One region of the Streptomyces sp. NBC_00234 genome, then DNA from elsewhere that is predicted to be linked to it. Evidence: predicted binding sites of a transcription regulator. Region 1 holds the regulator's gene; the other holds the start of a gene.

Region 1 (10,112 bases):
GCGGCATGGATCTCGGGGAGCAGATCCAGTCCTGGAAGGTCGAACGGGCCTACAGCACCGACCTGCCCGAAGCCATGCGGGCCTTCAACGGCAGTGCCTCGGCCCAGTTCGAGGCGCAGCTCGCCGGCCGGGACGGGACGGCCGCCCCGCGCCTGTACTCCGCTTGGGCGGACCGTGCCACGGGCGACGCCGTGCGCCCCAGTCAATCCGTCGTCCACGCCTCCGGCGTCAGCGGCCGGAACCTGCCCGCATTCCGGGGCACCGTCCGCTCCCGTTCCGCCGTGTCCGGGAGCGACACCGTCACCGTTCAGGCCCTGGACGGCGCCGAGCGCCTGCGCGGGCCGGCCTCGCTGCCCCGCCCGTACCACGGCGTACTGACCGGCAAGCGCGTCGCGTCCGAGGTCTGGTGCGTGGACGAACTGCTCCGCCAGGGTGGCATCCACACCTGCCCGCCGCCCCGCGCGCCGGTGGCCGGAAGCGACGACTCCGCCCCATTCACCGTGCTGTACGCATCCCTCCACGGTGGGGTCACCGCGACGTACGGCCACCCCGAGAACGTCCCGCACATCGATGGCTACGACTGGATCCGTGAGGGCGCGCCCTTCGAAATGGCGCTGATGCCGAAGGCAGCCGCACTCACGGCCTCCTGGACGCCCCGCTCGCGGTTCGTCGTGCCGGGCAAGGTGTTTCTGATCGAATGCTGGGTCAACACCGCCCTGGCCCGGGACAGCAAGATCGAGATCAGGGCCTTGCTCGACCGCAGCGGCGGAGCCTTCGGCTATCTGAACGGCGTCGTCGACATCGCGGCCGGAACCATCAGGATCAGCTCCGGTACGCAGAACGGCTCGGGCTGGACCATCACCTGGACGAGCTCCAAGCTGGCCGCCCTGCGGGGCGCCTGGCACCTCGGTTTCCTCTTCGACACCACGTCGACGGGAACCAGTGTGCTGCCCACGGTGCAACCGCGGCTGACCGGCCCCGACGGCTCGTCCTTCGTCGGTTCCGCGGCCACCTTCACCGAAGCCGCCGCGGCCCAGCCGCGGGCCGAGCTGTACCGCGTCGAACTGACCACCGACATGGCGGTGGAGTGTCTCCAGGTGACCGACCGCGTCTGGACCGACGTGCCCTCCTACCCGCGAGCCGAGTGGGAGCAGACGGGGACGTGGGTCAAGGGAGCGGTGCTCGACGCGCCCGCGCTGCCGGTCTACAACGTCCCCCGGGTTTCGGGTTCGCAGTGGGACGTGATCACCGAGATCGCCCGGTCGAGCATGTCGACCGGGGACTTCGACGAGCAGGGGGTCTTCCACTGGCGCGGCCCGTCCCGGTTCGCCGTGGTGCCCGACGAGCCCGATCTCGTCGTCACCACTCGCCGGGACATCTCCTCGCTCACCGTCGGCGAGGAGATCGATGCCTGCCGCAACCACTGCGAGCAGCCGTTCCAGGACTGGGCCGGGATCACCAGCGTCGCCGGGAGCACGGTGGACGACACCGTGGTGCGGAAGATAGATCCGGGCGCTTCCGTGGAGGTCTCCTACGCGGTGGCCGAGGACGAGTTCGACATCGGCCCGCTCGTCGTCATCGACGACACGGTGGTGACCGACATTCACCGGGTGCGCTTCGGCACCCTCGCGACCGGCGGCACCGCGGTCAAGGGCGTGGTCACCGTCAGCTGCCGGCGCGAAGGCCCCACGTACATCGCGCGCTTCACCAACACGGGCACCGCGCCCGTGTGGACCGTCACCAAGGACGGCAAGCCCTCGGTGCGCATCAGCTTCCAGAAGGCGAGCGCCGATGCGAAGCAGCGCCAGGTGGCCTGGTGGAGTACCACGAGCCAGGGGCATTACGGCCGGCAGCAGTACACGGCCCCGGCCTCCGACTGGGTCCAGAACGGCACCGCCGCCGTCGGACTGTCGCAGACCATGCTGAACGCCGGCCGCTACCCCGTCCCGGTCCTTGGCGAGGTGGAGGTCCTGCACGACCCGCGGCTCCAACTCGGGGACGTCGTCAGGGTGGTGGACACGACGGGTGCCACGCTGGACACGCTGGCCTGGGTGGTGGGCATGCGGACCACCTGCGCGGCGGGCGGAGCACCACAGCAGACACTGACCCTGCGCGGCACCTCGTACAACGGTGTCCCGCGGGACACCGGTCTGGTCCCCGACGGCGCACTCGATCCGGCGTACGGCACGCGGCGTACGTACGCGCAGGCCACGGCACAGTACGCGACGCTCGCCGATCTCCAGGCGGGCGAGGCGGACTACCGGGCACTGCTGATGGCCACAGGAGGCTCGCTGTGAGCAGACCGCCCACGGAGCCGTCGATGGCGATGGAAGAGATTCCCGCATACGAGGGGTACGAGGTTCGCGAGGCGTACGAGGCTCTTCCGGAACACGAGGAGCTTCCGGAGTCGCCGGCCGCTCCGGTCCTCATCGACAGTCCTGTCACCCGCGCGGGTGACGAAGGCACCGGAGCGGACTACCTCCCTCCGCCCCTCGACGGCTAGACCGCACCACATCCCCGCACGCCCCCTCTCCGGACCACCAGGAGGCCCTTCGTCATGTCCCTGCTCACCCCGCTCGGCGGCCTGCCGTACCCCCAGCCCACCGACGCCGCCAACGTCCCGCTGCACCTCCAGTCCCTCGCCGAATCCGTGGACGGCCGCACCGTGCTGCGGTTCGCCGACGCCGCCACCCGGGATGCCAAGGTGAACGCACCGGTCGCCGGCATGCTGGCGTGGCTCACCACCCCCGGCCGGTACTTCCACTACACCGGAACCCAGTGGCACCCGGTCGTGCCCGGCCCCGTGCACAAGGCCAACTCCACGATCGGCACCACCGCCTCCACCACCTACGCGGAGACGCTCACCGGCTCGACCGGAGACCCCACGGCCGTCACCTTCACCGCACCGCCCTCGGGCTCGGTCCTCGTGTCGGTGGGCGCGCGCATCAGCGGCACGGCGGCGGGGGTGTCCTGCCTGATGTCGGCGAACGTCCGTACCGGTACGACGCTCACTCTCGCCGCTGCCGATACCCGCGCCGCCATCGGCAGCGGTACGAGCCAGAGTTCCGGCTCGACCCAGTTCCAGGTCAACGGCCTCGCGGCAGGCGCCGTCTGCACCGCGACCGCCGCGTACAAGTCGGCCGCCACCACGAACACCGCCACGTTCGCCTACCGCTTCGTGACCGTGACACCCCTGACCTGACCCCGGCGCAATGTGATGTGAGGAGCCCGCCCGTGGCCGTACCCCTCTCCCCCGACGCCCTCGCGCGCGCCCTGCGCCGCGAGGGCGTCCGCGTCGCCGAACACGGCGACTGGCAGACCCACAACCGCAACCACAAGGGCGCCTGGGGCCCGGTGCACGGCGTCATGCTGCACCACACCGCGGGCACCAACAGCCTCGCCCTGTGCCGGTCGGGCACACCGGATCTGCCCGGTCCGCTCTGCATCGGGCTGGTCGCCAAGGACGGCACCGTCCACCTGGTCGGCTACGGGCGAACCAACCACGCGGGCCTCGGCTCGTCCGCCGTCCTCGGCGCCGTACGCACCGAAGCGGCCCTGCCCGCCCCGGGACCGGACGCCGTGGACGGCAACGCGCGCTTCTACGGCTTCGAGATCGAGAACCTCGGCAACGGCCGCGATCCCTATCCCGAGGCTCAACTCGACGCCTCCGACCGGCTGTCCGCCGCACTGTGCCGCACACACGGCTGGACGGCGCGGAGCGTGATCGCGCACAAGGAGTGGACCCGACGGAAGATCGACCCGTCGTTCTCCATGGCCTCGATGCGCGGCCGGATCGCGACCCGCCTCGGCTCGGCACCCACCGTGGAGCCGTACGAACCGTTTCCTGGCGCCGCGTTCTTCGTACCCGGGCGGACCAGCCCGCTGATCACGAGGGCCGGTATCCGGCTCGTCGCCGAGGGCTGCGGCCGGTACGACGTCGGGCCAGGCCCGGTCTGGGGAGAGGCCGACCGGCGCTCGTACGCCGCCTGGCAGCGCGAGCTCGGCTACAGCGGAGGCGCGGCGGACGGCGTCCCGGGGCGTGCCAGCTGGGACCGACTGCGCGTCCCCCGTATCTGAGGAGGTCCGCGATGACGCAGTCCGAGGCCGATGGCATCGCTCGGGAACTGGAGCGCCTGCACCGCTCCGTCGACGTAGGATTCGCCACCACCCGGGGCGACTTGGCGCTGCTGCTGCAGCGTGTCGACCAGACCGACAAGGCGCTGGACGATCACGAGGAGCGCCTCGAAGCACTGGAGCGCACCCGATGGCCGCTGTCGTCCCTGGCCGCGGTGACCTCGTGCACGGCGCTGGCGCTCACCCTCTGGCAGGGCTCCGGAAAGTGACCCTGCACGCGAAAAAGGCCCGTGGTCCCCGACATCCGTCGGTGGCCACGGGCCTCTCGTGCGTGACAGCGGATGCGGCTAGTCCGTAGCCCTCTTGGGCTTCGGACGCCACACCACCAGCGCGCTCGCCTGCTGGACGTCCTGGTACGGGACCAGGTCACGGCGGTACGAGGCGTGCACCTGGGCCTCGCGCTGCTGCATGGCCACCGCCGCCCCGTCGACCGCCGCCGAGAGCTCGGCGACGCGCTGCTGGAGCGCGGCGACCTGGTTCTCCAGCTCGATGATGCGTTTGATGCCGGCCAGGTTGATGCCCTCGTCCTGCGACAACTGCTGGACGGTGCGCAGCAGTTCGATGTCGCGGGCCGAGTAGCGCCTGCCGCGCCCGGCGGTGCGGTCCGGGGAGACCAGGCCGAGGCGGTCGTACTGGCGCAGCGTCTGCGGGTGCAGGCCCGAGAGCTGGGCCGCGATCGAGATCACGTACACCGGTGATTCGTCGGTCAGCTGGTACGGATTACGTCGACGGCCGTCCATCTCAAGCTCCCTTCGCAGCCTGGAACAGCTCCGCCCGCGGGTCCTCCTCCGCGGTCGCCTTCCGGTATGCCTCCAGTGCGTCCCGGGCCTCGGGTGCGAGGTCCTTGGGCACTGCGACCTCCACGGTGACCAGGAGGTCGCCGCGGGTGCCGTCCTTGCGGACCGCACCCTTGCCGCGGGCGCGCATCGTACGCCCGTTGGGGGTGCCGGCCGGAAGCTTCAGGGTGACCGGGGGGCCGCCGAGCGTCGGGACCTTCACCTCGCCGCCGAGCGCCGCCTCCGTGAAGGAGACCGGCACGGTGACCGTGAGGTTGTCGCCCTTGCGGCCGAAGACGGGGTGGGCGTCGACGTGCACGACGACGTACAGGTCGCCGGCCGGTCCGCCGCGTTCGCCCGGGCTGCCCTTGCCGCGCAGCCGGATGCGCTGGCCGTCCAGGACACCCGCCGGGATCCTGACCTGCATGGTGCGGGCCGACTTCGCCCGTCCGCTGCCCTTGCAGACCTCGCAGGGGTCCTGGGCGATGAGGCCCCGGCCCTTGCAGTCCACGCAGGGATCGGTGAGCGAGAAGCCGCCGCCGCTGCCGCGCGACACCTGTCCGGTGCCGACACAGGTCGGGCAGACCCTCGGGGTGCCGTTCTTGTCGCCGGTGCCCGAACACGCCTTGCAGGGTGCCTGGCTGGACATCCGCAGCGGGACGGTGGCCCCGTCGACCGCCTCGGTGAAGCTGAGCGTCACCTCGGACTCGATGTCCTGGCCGCGCCGGGGCTGCACACGGGTGCCCGCACCGCCGCGGTTGAAGAGACCGCCGAAGACGTCTCCCAGCCCGCCGCCGCCGCCGAACCCTCCGGCGCCGCCGGCCTGGCCGCCGCCACCGCCCGGGGCACCTCCGAAGAGGTCGCCCAGGTCGAAGTTGAAGTTGCCCCCGGCGCCGCCGGGACCGGCCCGGAAGCCTCCGTTGCCGAAGAGCGCGCGGGCTTCGTCGTACTCCTTGCGCTTCTTGCTGTCGCCGAGGATGTCGTTCGCCTCGGAGATCTCCTTGAAGCGCTCCTCCGCCTTGGCGTCACTCTTGTTGGCGTCCGGGTGGAACTCGCGGGCGAGCTTCCGGTACGCCTTCTTGACCTCGGCGTCGGTGGCGTCCTTGGGGACGCCGAGAACCTTGTAGTAGTCCTTCTCGACGAAGTCCTTCGTGCTCATCGACGTCCCTCCTTCCGGACGATCGGCCGAGGAGCCGGCCCGGGGGCCGGGCTCCTCGCCGGTCGGTGTGCACCGAGTTGGTCAGACCTGATGTCAGACCTCCTCCGTGCCACCGCTCTCCTCGTCGTCTGTCTTCTCTTCCTTCGCCGTTGCCGGCGTCGCGCCGGGCTGCGGCTCGGCCACGGCCACCCGCGCGGGGCGGATGGTGCGCTCGCCGATGCGATACCCCGGCTGCAGGATCGCCACGCAGGTCGTCTCGGTGACGTCCGGCGCGTACGAGTGCATCAGGGCCTCGTGGATCGTCGGGTCGAAGGGCTCGCCCTCCTTGCCGAACTGCTGGAGGCCCATCTTCGCGGCGACCGTCTCCAGGGACTCGGCCACCGACTTGAAGCCGCCGGTCAGCTCGCCGTGTTCCCGCGCGCGGCCGACGTCGTCGAGCACGGGCAGGAGCTCGGACAGGAGACCCGCGACTGCGATCTCCTTGACCGTGACCCGGTCCCGCTCGACGCGGCGGCGGTAGTTCTGGTACTCGGCCTGGAGCCGCTGGAGGTCGCCCGTGCGCTCGCTGAGCGCGGTGCGGACCTGGTCCAGCTGTGCCGTCAGGCCAACTGTCTGTACTGAGTCCCCGGCCGGGGACGCCTCCTCCTCCGGAGAGGGGGTGGCGTCCTTCGGCTCAGCTCCGTCAGGGGTGGCGCCGGAGGGGACGTCAGGCTTCTCCTCGAAGCCCGGAGTCTCCTCGGTCACACCGCACCGCCCTTGGTGTCCTTCTCGTCGTCGACGATCTCGGCGTCGACCACGTCGTCACCGTCGGCCTGGGCCTGACCGGCGCCCGGAGCGTCCGCACCCGGCGTCGCACCCTCGGCCTGGGCGTTGGCGTACATCGCCTGGCCGAGCTTCTGGGAGACGGCCGCGACCTTCTCGGTGGCGGTACGGATCTCGGCGGTGTCCTCGCCCTTGAGCTTTTCCTTCAGCTCGGTGAGGGACTCCTCGACCTCCGTCTTGACGTCGCCCGGAACCTTGTCCTCGTTGTCCTTGAGGAACTTCTCCGTCTGGTAGACGAGCTGCTCGCCCTGGTTACGGGACTCGGCGGCCTCGCGACGGCGGTGGTCCTCGTCCGCGTACTGCTCGGCCTCTTCGCGCATCCGGTTGACCTCGTCCTTCGGCAGCGAGGAGCCACCGGTGACGGTCATCTTCTGCTCCTTGCCGGTGCCGAGGTCCTTGGCAGCGACGTGCATGATGCCGTTGGCGTCGATGTCGAACGCGACCTCGATCTGCGGCACGCCACGCGGGGCCGGCGGCAGACCGGTGAGCTCGAACATTCCGAGCTTCTTGTTGTACGCCGCGATCTCGCGCTCGCCCTGGTAGACCTGGATCTGCACGGACGGCTGGTTGTCCTCGGCCGTCGTGAAGATCTCGGAGCGCTTGGTCGGGATGGTCGTGTTGCGCTCGATGAGCTTCGTCATGATGCCGCCCTTGGTTTCGATACCAAGCGACAGCGGCGTGACGTCGAGGAGCAGAACGTCCTTGACCTCGCCCTTGAGGACACCGGCCTGGAGCGAGGCGCCGATGGCGACGACCTCGTCCGGGTTCACGCCCTTGTTGGCTTCCTGACCACCGGTGAGCTCCTTGACGAGCTCGGCGACGGCCGGCATACGGGTCGAGCCACCGACGAGAACGACGTGGTCGATCTCGGAGAGCTGGATGCCCGCGTCCTTGATGACGTTGTGGAACGGGTTCTTGCAGCGGTCCAGGAGGTCAGCGGTGAGCTGCTGGAACTGGGCGCGCGTGAGCTTCTCGTCCAGGTGCAGCGGGCCCTCGGCCGACGCCGTGATGTACGGAAGGTTGATCGTGGTCTCCGTCGAGGAGGACAGCTCGATCTTCGCCTTCTCCGCGGCCTCGCGGAGACGCTGGAGAGCCATCTTGTCCTTGGACAGGTCCACGCCGTGACCGTTGGCGAACTGCTTGACCAGGTAGTCCATGACGCGCTGGTCCCAGTCGTCACCACCGAGGTGGTTGTCACCGTTGGTGGCCTTCACCTCGACGACGCCGTCGCCGATCTCCAGGAGGGACACGTCGAAGGTGCCGCCACCGAGGTCGAAGACGAGGATCGTCTGGTCGTCCTTGTCGAGCCCGTACGCCAGCGCGGCGGCGGTCGGCTCGTTGACGATACGCAGGACGTTCAGGCCCGCGATCTCGCCGGCCTCCTTGGTCGCCTGACGCTCGGAGTCGTTGAAGTACGCCGGGACGGTGATGACCGCGTCGGTCACCTTCTCGCCCAGGTAGGACTCGGCGTCACGCTTCAGCTTCTGCAGGATGAAGGCGCTCATCTGCTGCGGGTTGAAGCTCTTGCCGTCCAGGTCGATCTTCCAGTCAGTGCCCATGTGGCGCTTGACGGAGCGGATGGTCCTGTCGACGTTCGTGACCGCCTGGCGCTTGGCGACCTCGCCGACGAGCACCTCACCGTTCTTCGCGAAGGCGACGACGGACGGCGTGGTCCTGGCGCCTTCGGCGTTGGTGATGACGGTGGGCTCGCCGCCTTCCAGAACGCTCACGACGGAGTTAGTCGTGCCCAGGTCGATGCCGACCGCACGTGCCATTTCAATTCCTCCAACTGACTACTTGAGTGGATCTGACTCAAGGATGCATGACACCCGCCCCAGAGTCAACAGACCTGAGTCAGGGCGACTCAACTAACGTGCTCGCATGGGCTCTCACCAGCGGCTTTACCCTGGAAGCCCCCGCGCGTCACCGCGCACCTCGCGCCCCACGGGGCGACACCCGCCCCCTCATGTGCGCCACACACCCCGACCCACCATCGCACCATGGGATCGTTCTGTCACAAAATGCCGTGAGCCGGTCAAAACCGGCACGTCACCGATCTCCGGGCAGGTGCGATGCAGAACGCGAATCGGACTGCGGTACGAACGAGGGCGCACACGGGCTCCCCGACGGCGGAGGCGGCGAGAACCACCGTGGCCGCCCTCACCCGCGCCGCGGCCCGCACCCTCGACTACGCGACGGCCCGACTGACGGCCAAGCGGCTCCTCGACCTGACGCTCGGCACGGCACTTCTGGTCCTCGTCGCACCGGCGCTCGCCGTGGGCGCCCTCGCGCTCGCCGCACGGCGCCCGCCCGGCGGCGTACTGCTCCGCGAACCCCGGACGGGGCTCGACGGCAGACCCTTCGAGCTGCGCTCCCTGCGCACCCGCCGCTGCCGGCTCGACCTGCTGTCCCGGCTCCCCCATGTCGTACGGGGAGAGCTGTCCCTCGTCGGCCCGGCGCCCCTCGCCCCCGGCGACCCGCGGACCCGGGGGCCGGGCGCCAGGCACTGGCGACAGGAGCTGCGGCCGGGCCTGACGGGCCTCGCGCAGGTGCGGGCCCGCTCCGGGATGCCCTGGGACGAACCGGCCCTGCTCGACCAGCACTACGCCGAGCACCACCGGGTGGGACTCGACCTGGCGATCCTGGCGGAAGCCGTACTCCTCCCACTGCGCGCGGCCCTGCGGCGGCGGCCTCGCGGCGGCAAGGGGTACCTGAGCGACGCAGATCACCGCCTGCCCGGCTACAGCGTGGCGGAATAAGTGGATAGTGTCGTCACAGACTCATTAAGTTACTGCTTAGTAATCCGTAATCATTGGTGTACCCCAACCCCTCGCAGGCCCGAGGAGCCCCCAAATGCAACTCGCCGCGATCATCGTGTCGCTGGTCATCACGGTGGTGGCCGTCGCGCTTTTCGGCCGCGCCATCGCGCAGATCTACCGCTTCGTGCGCCTTGGTCAGCCCGTTCCCGCGGGCACCCGCACGGGTGACCCCACACAGCGCACCATCACGCTGGCCAAGGAGTTCCTCGGCCACACCCGTATGAACCGCTGGGGCATCGTCGGCTTCGCGCACTGGTTCGTGGCGGTGGGCTTCTTCTCGCTGCTGCTCACGATCGTCAACGCCTTCGGCCAGCTCTTCCAGGCCGACTGGCTGATCCCGTTCATCGGTGACTGGCTGCCGTACGAGATCTTCACCGAGTTCCTCGGCCTGATGACGGTCCT
Region 2 (10,112 bases), 1.6 Mb from region 1:
CGTGGCTCTCCGGTCTCCGGTGGTGACGGTCGGTTCGACGAACCATCCTGGCCCGCCGGACCGCCCGGTGCCAGCAGATTTGGGTGCCGGCGGGGAGGGGCACCGGAGCACGCTCGCGCTCAGCCGGGCTCCGGTCGCGCGCCGCGCACCACGAGGAGCGCCGCCCCCGCCGCGTACACGCTCAGGGCGACGGCCCACGCAGCCGGCTGCGGCCCCGGCTGCATCGGCCACGCCCAGAACGCCGCCGCGCCGCCCGGGGCGCGGGGCGCCGCGAGGTAGACCGCGCCGCCGTAGACCGTCATCGGCAGCCAGCTCAGACGGGCCCCGAGCAGGGCGGCGGCGGCTGCGGTGAGCCCGGTCGCACCCAGCACGTTGCGGACCATCCCGGGGGCGCCGAACTCCTCCGGATGTCCCGGTACGGCCAGCGCGAGAGCGCCCGCGGCGAGAGCGGTCAGGGCCAGCAGATGGAACAGCCGGCGCGGCCACCACCGGCGCACGGCGGTCCGGTCCAACTCCTCGGTGTGCGCGTACGTGCCGGTGCCGATGGCGGCGGACGCGAGCAGCGGGGCGAGGACCAGGACGGGGACACGCGCGGAGTGGTCGAAGTACGGCCGGTCCTCCAGCCAGTCCGCGGCCCAGGCCGCGAGCAGGACGATGCCGGTCAGGGCGGCGGCGGTGAGCGGCAGGGCGCGGGAGCGGAGATAGAGGACGGGGAGGGCGGGGGCGCGTACGGAGCGGCGCGCGGGAGCGGTCACAGGAGCGGGACCTTCCTCGGGTCACAGCCGTGGCGCGAGGCCAGATAGCGGCCGAGCCAGATCCTGCGGTCGGCGTCGGGCATGGCGGTGAGACGGGCCAGATAGGCCGGATGCGAGGGCTCCTCCGCTCGGGGGCCCTCCTCGGCCCCGGGGACCAGCCAGCTCAGAACGGCCTGGTCGGTGGCCCACAGCCGGGCTGCGCTCGGCGCGTCCTCGTCGTACATCCGGTCCGGGCAGTCGCGGGCCATCAGGTTGAACACGGTGTCGGTGGCGTAGTCGTCGGGGCGGAGGATCTCGTTGCGTACGACGGTCCACCCGCGGGTCAACGACGGCAGCGCCGACTCACCGCCGCCCGGGCTGACGGCCGGGTCCACGTACCGGACCGGCGCGCCCGGCACCCCCTCCAGGCGGGAGAACATCCCGGCCAGCGCCTCCGAGGCATGGGGCAGCAAGGGCTCGTCCAGCCCGCTCAGGCAGATCTGGGGGGTGGTGTCCCCGCACACCAGCCGGGTCGCCGCCGGGTCGGTCCGGAACAGGCCGGGGCCGGTATGCACGATCAGCGGCGCCACCGACGCGGCCACCACGAGCGGCACGACGGCGAGGAACCGGCGCCGGGCCGCGTACCCCAGCACCAGGGCGAGGGTGAGCCCGCCGAGCCAGGCCGCCATGACGGGCCCGAACCACCACACGGGGATCCCGGTCGGGGTCTCCGCGGGGGCCAGGAACCGGACGTCGGAGGAGAGGTAGGTAGGAGCGCCCAGGGAGATGTACGTGACCGCCGCGACGACCGGCGCGGTCAGCCGCCACCGGCACACCCGACCCGCCACGAAGCCCAGGAACGCCGCGCACACCAGGAAGCAGGCATCCGCGAGGGCGAGCGTGAGCGAGGGGCCGCCCGCGCCGGTGTACGGCCAGGTCGCCGCGAACGTCACGGCCAGGGCGACGAGATACCCGGCGACCGCCCACACGGCGATGGGCGCGGCGGCCGTCACCAGCCGCGTCAGCCGGCTGCGCGGGACCGACAGCCACAGGCCGTCCGTCCGGCGGCGGTGCTCGCGACCGCCCTGCCAGCAGCCGGCGGCGGCCGTGAGCGGGCCGGCGAGCAGGGTCGCGCCGGAGTGCAGCAGGCTCTGGGTCTCGGCCCAGTCCCCCTGCCAGCTGCCCGCCTTGGCGGCCATGGTCACGAGGAGAGTGAGAGCGACGGCGGGCCCCGTCCAGGGGGCGAACCCCCGCCGGAACTCCGCGGTCAGTGCGGCCCGCGCCGGGCGGCCGTCCGGCCGGTGCCGGGTGCCGTCCGGTGGGCCCAGTACGTCCGTCATCGGGCGGGCACCGCCGACCGGTGGGCACGCAGCGCCGCCGTGTAGCCGCGCTCGACGGGACTGGCGTCGGGGCCGCCCGTCCCCACCGCCTCGTCGCCCAGCCCGACGAGCTCGGCGGTCGTGCCCCGGTAGGCGACCCGGCCCGCCTCGATCAGCGTCACATCGGTGCACGCGGCGGCGACGTCCTCGACCAGGTGGGTGGAGACGATCACGGTGGTCGTGTTCCCCAACTCCTTCAGCAGCGCACGGAATTCGACCCGCTGCTCCGGATCGAGGCCGGCCGTCGGCTCGTCGAGCAGCAGCAGCTCCGGTTCGTTGACGATCGCCTGCGCGATGCCGACCCGGCGGATCATGCCGCCCGACAGGGTCTTCACCTTGGCGTCGATCCGGTCCGCCAGGCCGACGCGGTCCACGGCGCGTTCGACGGCGCCGGTGGTGACCGCGCCGTCCATCTCCTTGAGCCAGGCGACGTACCCGACGAATTCGCGGACCGTGAAGCCCGGGTAGTAGCCGAACTCCTGCGGCAGATAGCCGAGCCTGCGCCGGACCGCCGCACGGTCGCGGTGCCGGGACGCGTCCCCGACGTCGTGGCCCAGCAGCTCCACCCGCCCCCCGGCGGGTGGAGCCACGGTCGCCAGTACGCGGATCAGCGAGGTCTTGCCCGCGCCGTTCGGCCCGAGGAGGCCGTGCACCCCCGTCGCGAAGTCGAGGTCGACGGCGTCGAGCGCGGTCTTCCTGCGATGCCGGACGGTCAGTCCGGTGACCCTTGCGTTCACGACGTCTCCAGATGGTCGAAGGATCTACGGCGTACGGCGAGAAGGGCCGCACACGCCACGGCTCCGGCGGCCCAGCCGCCCTGGACGCCGGGCCCGGTGAAGTACGGGGCGGCTTCGGCGGCCGGAGTGGAAGCCCCCTGGGGTGAGGCATAGACGGTGGGAAGGGCGACGGCGAAGGCCCAGCAGGCGGCGACGGTCGCGGCGCCCGCCCGGCAGCCGACGTACGAACCGAGGGCGAGGGCCGCGAGTGTCAGCGCCAGTCCGGGCAGCAGCCACGCCACGGCGCCGGGCCCGCCCGCCGCCTCGGGCAGCGCGGCCCCGACGAGCGTCAGGGCCGGGATGCTCGCCCCGAGGACCGCGGCGGTCCTGGTCAGGAGCAGCCTCAGGCCGCCCGACGGGGTGGCGGCGGCGATCTCGTGCAGGGGGTCGGCATGCCGCCCGTACGAGACGAACACCCCGGCGAGCGGCAGCACCGGCGCGACGACGAGGAGCAAGGGCCGGACCGCCCCGCCGAGCCCCGCCCCGTACGCCAGGGCGAGGGCGCCCGTGGCGACCAGGACGAGCGCCGTCAGCCAGGGCCCGCGCAGGGCCGGCCCGGCGGCCCAGAGCACGCGGGCCGCCCGGGAACCGGGCCGGACGCGGAGCCCGCGCGTGACGTGCCACGGGCGGGGGGTGGGCGCCCGCCGAGGGGCCGCCGCCAGCACGCCGGCCCGGATGTCCGCCAGGACCGCCCCCATGCCGTCCCGGCTCCCGACCGCCGACGACACCCGTGCCGCACAGCTTCCGCACGCCTCGACGTGCTTCTCCAGCGACCAGGCGTCCGTCTCCGCGGCCGTGCCCGCCGCGTACCCGGCGGCCAGCTCCTCGTCCACGTGCCACGCATGCGTACGCCTCATGCCGTACCTCCCAGCGGATCGTGGTCCGAGGCCAACAGGTCCAGGGCTGCGCGCAGTTCACGTCGGGCGCGCATGGCCCGCGTCTTGACCGTGCCCTCCGGTATGCCGAGCAGCCGGGCGGTCTCGCGCGTCGTCAGGCCGTCGATGACCGTGGCCCGCAGCACCTCCCGCAGCTCCGGGGAGATCCGGTCGAGGGCGGTGCCCAGGTCGCCGTACTCCAGTCCGGCCAGCACGCGTTCCTCGGCCGAGGGCGCGGGGGAGGGCGCGACGGCGCCCCAGCCGGTGTCACCGGACCGAGCCGCTCGTGCCCCCGCCCGCTGCGCGTCCACCAGCCGGCGGGCCGCGATCACCCACAGCCAGCCGCCGACCCGCGCGCCCTGGTGCGATCCGGCGGACTGCCAGGCCGTCACGAAGGTGTCCTGCAGTACCTCCCGTACGGTCTCCGCGTCCCCGCACCGCCGGCTCAGCCGGGCGTGGAGCCAGCCGGCGTGCCGGTCGTACAGCGTCGCCAGGGCGCTCGCGTCCCCTTGAGCGACGGCGCGCAGCAGCGCGGCGTCCTCATCGTTCCCCTCGGCCCCCGAGGGGCGCAGCAGCCTCACATCTCCTCTATCGACGGCCGGGACGTGTCCGGTTCACCGGCCGGGAGATTCAGTGCGAACGCGGGGACAGGGCCGCGAACACGACGTCGGCGGCGCGCGCGGTGACCTCGGCCTCGTTGCTGATGGCCCAGGCTGCGACGCGCGAGGCCGTGGCGGCCGGGATCTCCTCGCTGATTCCGGGCGCCGCCGGAATGTCGTGCGTCGCGTGGGCGTCGTACGGGAGGACGACGCGATAACCGCGTGCCAGGGCCCCGCGTGCCGTGGCCTGGACGCACATCTCGGACATCAGGCCGCAGACGGCGAGTCCCCGCACTCCGTGGCCGGCCAACAGGCCGCCCAGCGGGGTTTCCTCGAATCCGTCGTCCCGGGACTTGCGGACGACGGCCTCGCCGGGGCCCTCCCCGACCGGGAAGTGGAGCTCCCAGCCGGGGGTGTGGGGCTCGTCGCCCGCTCCGGCCGGCCCGTCGTTCTGGATGTGCACGACGAGCGCCCCGCTCTGCCGGGCCCGCGCGATCAGTCCGGCCGTCCGGTCCAGGAGCAGGGCGGCCCCGGGGACGGCTCGGTCGCCGGTGACGGAGGTGGACTGCACGTCCACCACGAGGAGGGCCTGGAGGGGAATACCGGAAGAGGTCATGACGTCATCATGGCGACCCCACTCCGACGCCCTCCACGTGATTTCGAGCCGTGGGGCCGGCCCCGACGGGTGATCGCTGAGAGCGAACAGGGCCTGGGGAACATTCGGTGGCTCAGGAGCATTGAGTCCACATAGCTCAACTTGACTGCCGAAGGGGAGATCATGGCTACGGAGTCCAAGGCGTTCACACCGATCGATCTGCCTGTGCTGCCGCTCGACGACGAGGTAGTGCTGCCCGGAATGGTGGTGCCGCTGGATCTGTCGGACACGGAGGTACGGGCTGCCGTGGAGGCCGCCCAGGCCGCCGCGCGCGCCGATGGCGGCAAGCCCGAGGTGCTGCTCGTCCCGCGTATCGACGGGACCTACACGGGGACCGGCGTCCTCGGCACCGTCGAGCAGGTCGGCCGGCTCTCGGACGGAGACCCGGGTGCGCTCATCCGGGCCCGTGACCGGGTGCGGATCGGTGCCGGGACCAGTGGGCCCGGCGGAGCGCTGTGGGTGGAGGGGACCAGGGTCGACGTGCTCGTCCCGGACCCGCTGCCCGGCTCCGCCGTGGAACTGGTCAAGGAGTACAAGGCCCTCGCGACCAGCTGGCTGAAGAAGCGCGGTGCCTGGCAGGTCGTGGACCGGGTGCAGCAGATCGAGGACATCTCCGCGCTCGCCGACAACTCCGGTTACTCGCCGTTCCTGACCACGGCCCAGAAGGTGCAGCTCCTGGAGACCGCCGACGCGGTCGCCCGGCTGAAGCTCGCCATCCAGTGGCTCGGTGAGCACCTCGCCGAGCAGGACGTGGCCGAGTCCATCGCCAAGGACGTCCAGGAAGGCGTCGACAAGCAGCAGCGCGAGTTCCTGCTGCGGCGCCAGCTCGACGCCGTACGCAAGGAGCTGTCGGAGCTCAACGGCGATCCGGAGGACGAGTCCGACGACTACCGGGCGCGCGTCGAGGCCGCCGAACTTCCCGAGCACGTCCGTGAGGCCGCGCTCAAGGAGGTCGAGAAGCTGGAGCGCTCCTCCGACCAGAGCCCCGAGGGCTCCTGGATCAGGACCTGGCTCGACACCGTCCTCGAACTGCCGTGGACCGAGCGGACCGAGGACGCCTACGACATCCCGGGCGCCCAGCGCATCCTCGACGCCGAGCACGCGGGCCTCCAGGACGTGAAGGAGCGGATCACCGAGTACCTGGCGGTGCGCAAGCGGCGCGCCGACCGGGGGCTGGGCGTCGTCGGCGGCCGGCGCGGTGGCGCCGTGCTGGCGCTGGTGGGTCCGCCGGGCGTCGGCAAGACCTCGCTCGGGGAATCCGTCGCGCACGCCATGGGCCGCAAGTTCGTCCGTGTCGCGCTCGGCGGTGTCCGGGACGAGGCGGAGATCCGGGGCCACCGGCGTACGTACGTGGGCGCCCTGCCCGGTCGCATCGTCCGGGCCATCAAGGAGGCCGGTTCCATGAACCCGGTCGTCCTGCTCGACGAGATCGACAAGGTCGGCTCGGACTTCCGGGGCGACCCGGCCGCCGCCCTCCTGGAGGTCCTCGACCCGGCGCAGAACCACACCTTCCGCGACCACTACCTGGAGGTCGAACTCGACCTCAGCGACGTCGTCTTCCTGGCGACGGCCAATGTCCTCGACGCCATCCCGGAGGCCCTGCTCGACCGCATGGAGCTGGTCAGGCTCGACGGGTACACCGAGGACGAGAAGGTCGTCATCGCCCGCGACCACCTGCTCCCGCGCCAGCTGGAACGGGCCGGTCTGGAGAAGGACGAGGTCACGCTCGACGAGTCCGCGCTGCGCAAGCTGGCCGGCGAGTACACCCGCGAGGCCGGCGTCCGCAATCTGGAGCGGGGCGTGGCCCGGCTGCTCCGCAAGGTCGCGGCCCAGCACGAACTGGGCGACCGCGAGCTGCCGTTCACCGTCACCGACGAGGACCTGCGGGGCCTCATCGGACGCCCGCACCACGTTCCGGAGTCCGCGCAGGACCCGGCCGAGCGCCGCACCGCGGTGCCGGGCGTGGCCACCGGGCTCGCGGTGACCGGCGCGGGCGGCGACGTGCTGTTCGTCGAGGCGTCGCTGGCCGACCCGGAGACCGGCGCGTCCGGACTGACCCTGACCGGTCAGCTCGGCGACGTCATGAAGGAGTCCGCGCAGATCGCGCTGAGCTTCCTGCGGTCGCACGGCGCGGAGCTGGAGCTGCCTGTCGCGGACCTGAAGGACCGCGGCGTGCACATCCACTTCCCGGCGGGTGCGGTGCCCAAGGACGGTCCGAGTGCCGGCATCACCATGACGACCGCGCTTGCCTCGCTGCTGTCCGGCAGACTGGTTCGTACGGACGTGGCGATGACCGGTGAGGTGTCGCTGACCGGGCGGGTGCTGCCGATCGGCGGGCTGAAGCAGAAGCTGCTGGCCGCGCACCGTGCGGGGATCACCACCGTGGTGATTCCCAAGCGGAACGAGGCCGACCTGGACGACGTCCCGGCCGAGGTCCTCGACGGCCTCGACGTGCACCCCGTGACGGACGTCCGCCAGGTGCTGGAGATCGCTCTCGCCCCGGCCTCGGCCGGGCTCCGGGAGCAGAGGGTCCCGGCCGCGGCGTGAGTGCCACGCGGTGACGGGCGTGGCGTGACGTGCACGGCCGGTACGGACGGCCCGTTCTCCCCGGTGGGGAGGGCGGGCCGTTCCGCGTGGGCGCGCCCCGAACCCGGGCGGGCACGTCCTACGGCCGGTAGACCGTGCCCGGAACCGGCTCCGCCGGGGCCATCAGCTGGGGGACCGTCACGAAGGTGTAGCCGCGCTTCTTCAGTGTGTCGATGATGCCCGGCACCGCGGGCACGGTGCCCTTGTAGATGTCGTGCAGAAGGATCACGCCGTCCTTGCCGGCCTGGTCGAGTATCCGCTTCCTGATCAGCGCCGAGTCGTTCGTGGAGTAGTCCTTCGCCGTCGCGCTCCACAGGATCTGCGACAGCCCCAGCTCCTTGCAGATCCTGGACACCGTGTCGTCGGTGCGCCCCTGCGGCGGTCGCATCAGCCGCGGCTTCTTGCCGGTGATCGCCACGATGGCGTCCTGCGTCTTCTCCAGCTCGGCCCGTATCTCGGCGGGCTCCCGGTCGGTCAGGACCTCGTGCGACCAGGTGTGGTTGGCCACCTCGTGCCCCTCGGCCTCGATCCGGCGCACGGTGTCCGGGTGCTTGAGCACGTGCTTCTCGCCGAGCAGGAAGAAGGTGGCGGGCACCTTCTTCTCCTTGAGGATGTCCAGGAGCCGCGGGGTGTCCTCGGCCGGGCCCGCGTCGAAGGTCAGCGCTATGCACTTCGCCTTGCGGCAGTCGACCTGGCCGAACGACCCCTTGGCGTCGGCCGCGGCGTCCTGACGCGCCGAACCGGGCGCCGTGGTCTCCATCGAGCAGCCGCTGAGCGCGAATGTGAGCGCGGTCACGAGAGCGGCAGCCAACCCGACACCGGACGACATCGTCTTTCTGGGCACAGCAGTTCACTCCTCAAGGCCGACCGCACGGGCTGTGCGGCACGCCGAGGACTATACATAGTGTGTATACATGCGGTGTATAGAGGGCCGTGATGGTGGCCGTGCAGGACGAAAGGCCAGGTCGGGCGGGTTTTGGTCCGGTACGACGAAGGCCCCGGCGACGGGTGCTCGTCGCCGGGGCCCGCTCTGCGAAGCGGTGGGGAGGTCAGCCGTTCGCGAGCGCCTGGACGCGGTCGAGGGCGCCGTTGAAGTGGTTGTGGTCGCCGACCGTCGGGCCGGACGACGTGTACTGCCATATCGTGTAGTAGCCCCAGCCGGCCGGGAGTTCACCCACGGTCGTGTTGTAACGGGCCACCCAGAGCGGGTTGGTGGCGCCGAAGCTGGAGTTGTTGCCCGTGCAGGTCTGCCACCAGCTGGTCGCGGTGTAGATCACCGCGTCGCGTCCGGTGCGCGCCTTGTAGGTGTTCACGAAGTCGCGGATCCAGGAGACCATCCCGGCCTGGGTCTTGCCGAAGCACTGCGCGCCGTACGGATTCCACTCGATGTCGAGCACGCCCGGCAGCGTCCTGCCGTCCCGCGACCAGCCGCCCCCGTTGTCCACGAAGTAGTTGGCCTGGGTCGCGCCGCTGGTCGTGTCCGGGGTGGCGAAGTGGTACGCCCCGCGGATCATGCCGACGTTGTAGGAGCCGTTGTACTGCTGCGCGAAGTAGGGGTTCTTGTAGTACGTCCCCTCGGTGGCCTTGGCGTAGGCCCACTTCACGCCGCTGTTCCAGAGGGTCGACCAGGCGACGTTGCCCTGATGGCTGCTGACGTCCACGCCCTCGGTCTGGACGGCGCGGGTGTCGCGGGGGAGGCCGCCCTGGCCGTCGTGGGCGATGACGCCCTGGCCCATCCTGGCCGTACCGCGGGCGGGGGTCTCGGCGGCGGTGGCCGCGCCGGGCAGGGTGAGGAGGAGGGAAAGCGCTGCGAGGAGGGCTCCTGCCGCGGCGAAGCGCGAGCGGCGTGACGTACCGGATCTGTGCACGGGCATGTGAGTGCCTCCGGGGCCTCGGTGGGGGGAACTGCCGACCCAGAGGCACGTGCGGGACACCCCTGGAGAACTGCCATGGTGTGGACATGCCACCGATGGCACCTATGAAGCTACGCACGTAGACCCGTGCGGCGGAAGAGGGCCTGGGAGCTGCCGTTGGTCTACGCCTGCGAAATACTGGCGGAGCTGCGGCGATGACCGGCGGCGAAAGAAACTTTCATCGGCAGGAAAGCGTATGAGGGGTGCTGACGTGCACGGGAGTGAAAGCGGGAGTGAACCCGGCGCAGTCGCCGGGAGTGGTGTGGACCACGAGTTCCTCTCTCTGGAGCGGGAGTTGGCCGTCTTCCTGCGCCGGGCGCGGGCCAACTCCGGGGAGATGGCCCGTGAGGTGCACCCAGACCTGGAATCCGCCGCCTACGGCCTCCTCGTACGGCTGGAGTCGGCGGGCCCGCAGCGGGCCACCGATCTCGCCGCGTACATCGGCGTCGGCAAGGCGACCATGAGCCGCCAGCTGCGGGCCCTGGAGACGCTCGGCCTGGTGGCCCGCGAACCCGATCCGGCCGACGGCCGCGCCTGGCTCGTCCACCTCACCGGCGAGGGCCTCGCCCGCTTCCGCAGCGTCCGCGACGCCCGC

Evidence for each region. The regulator HspR, encoded in region 1, represses chaperone genes until heat shock. The targets are predictions, from matches to a motif close to TTGAGNNNNNNNNNCTCAA.
Region 2: lon (endopeptidase La) is a predicted target of HspR. The motif match lies at 5,101-5,119, and genes of this name have one in related genera.

What each region holds. Positions count from the first base shown of each region.
Region 1 covers NZ_CP108101.1:3,872,174-3,882,285, forward strand. The annotation lists gene OG230_RS16815 (hypothetical protein) at 1-2,297, shown strand, start outside; gene OG230_RS16820 (hypothetical protein) at 2,294-2,503, shown strand; gene OG230_RS16825 (hypothetical protein) at 2,558-3,202, shown strand; gene OG230_RS16830 (peptidoglycan-binding protein) at 3,235-4,077, shown strand; gene OG230_RS16835 (hypothetical protein) at 4,089-4,343, shown strand; gene OG230_RS16840 (heat shock protein transcriptional repressor HspR) at 4,422-4,874, opposite strand; gene dnaJ (molecular chaperone DnaJ) at 4,876-6,069, opposite strand; gene grpE (nucleotide exchange factor GrpE) at 6,163-6,813, opposite strand; gene dnaK (molecular chaperone DnaK) at 6,810-8,666, opposite strand; gene OG230_RS16860 (sugar transferase) at 8,964-9,650, shown strand; gene OG230_RS16865 ((Fe-S)-binding protein) at 9,745-10,112, shown strand, end outside.
Region 2 covers NZ_CP108101.1:5,461,747-5,471,858, forward strand. The annotation lists gene OG230_RS24240 (hypothetical protein) at 120-755, opposite strand; gene OG230_RS24245 (hypothetical protein) at 752-2,074, opposite strand; gene OG230_RS24250 (ABC transporter ATP-binding protein) at 2,071-2,850, opposite strand; gene OG230_RS24255 (zf-HC2 domain-containing protein) at 2,847-3,746, opposite strand; gene OG230_RS24260 (RNA polymerase sigma factor) at 3,743-4,345, opposite strand; gene OG230_RS24265 (isochorismatase family protein) at 4,395-4,979, opposite strand; gene lon (endopeptidase La) at 5,142-7,565, shown strand; gene OG230_RS24275 (polysaccharide deacetylase family protein) at 7,684-8,433, opposite strand; gene OG230_RS24280 (lysozyme) at 8,654-9,478, opposite strand; gene OG230_RS24285 (MarR family winged helix-turn-helix transcriptional regulator) at 9,714-10,112, shown strand, end outside.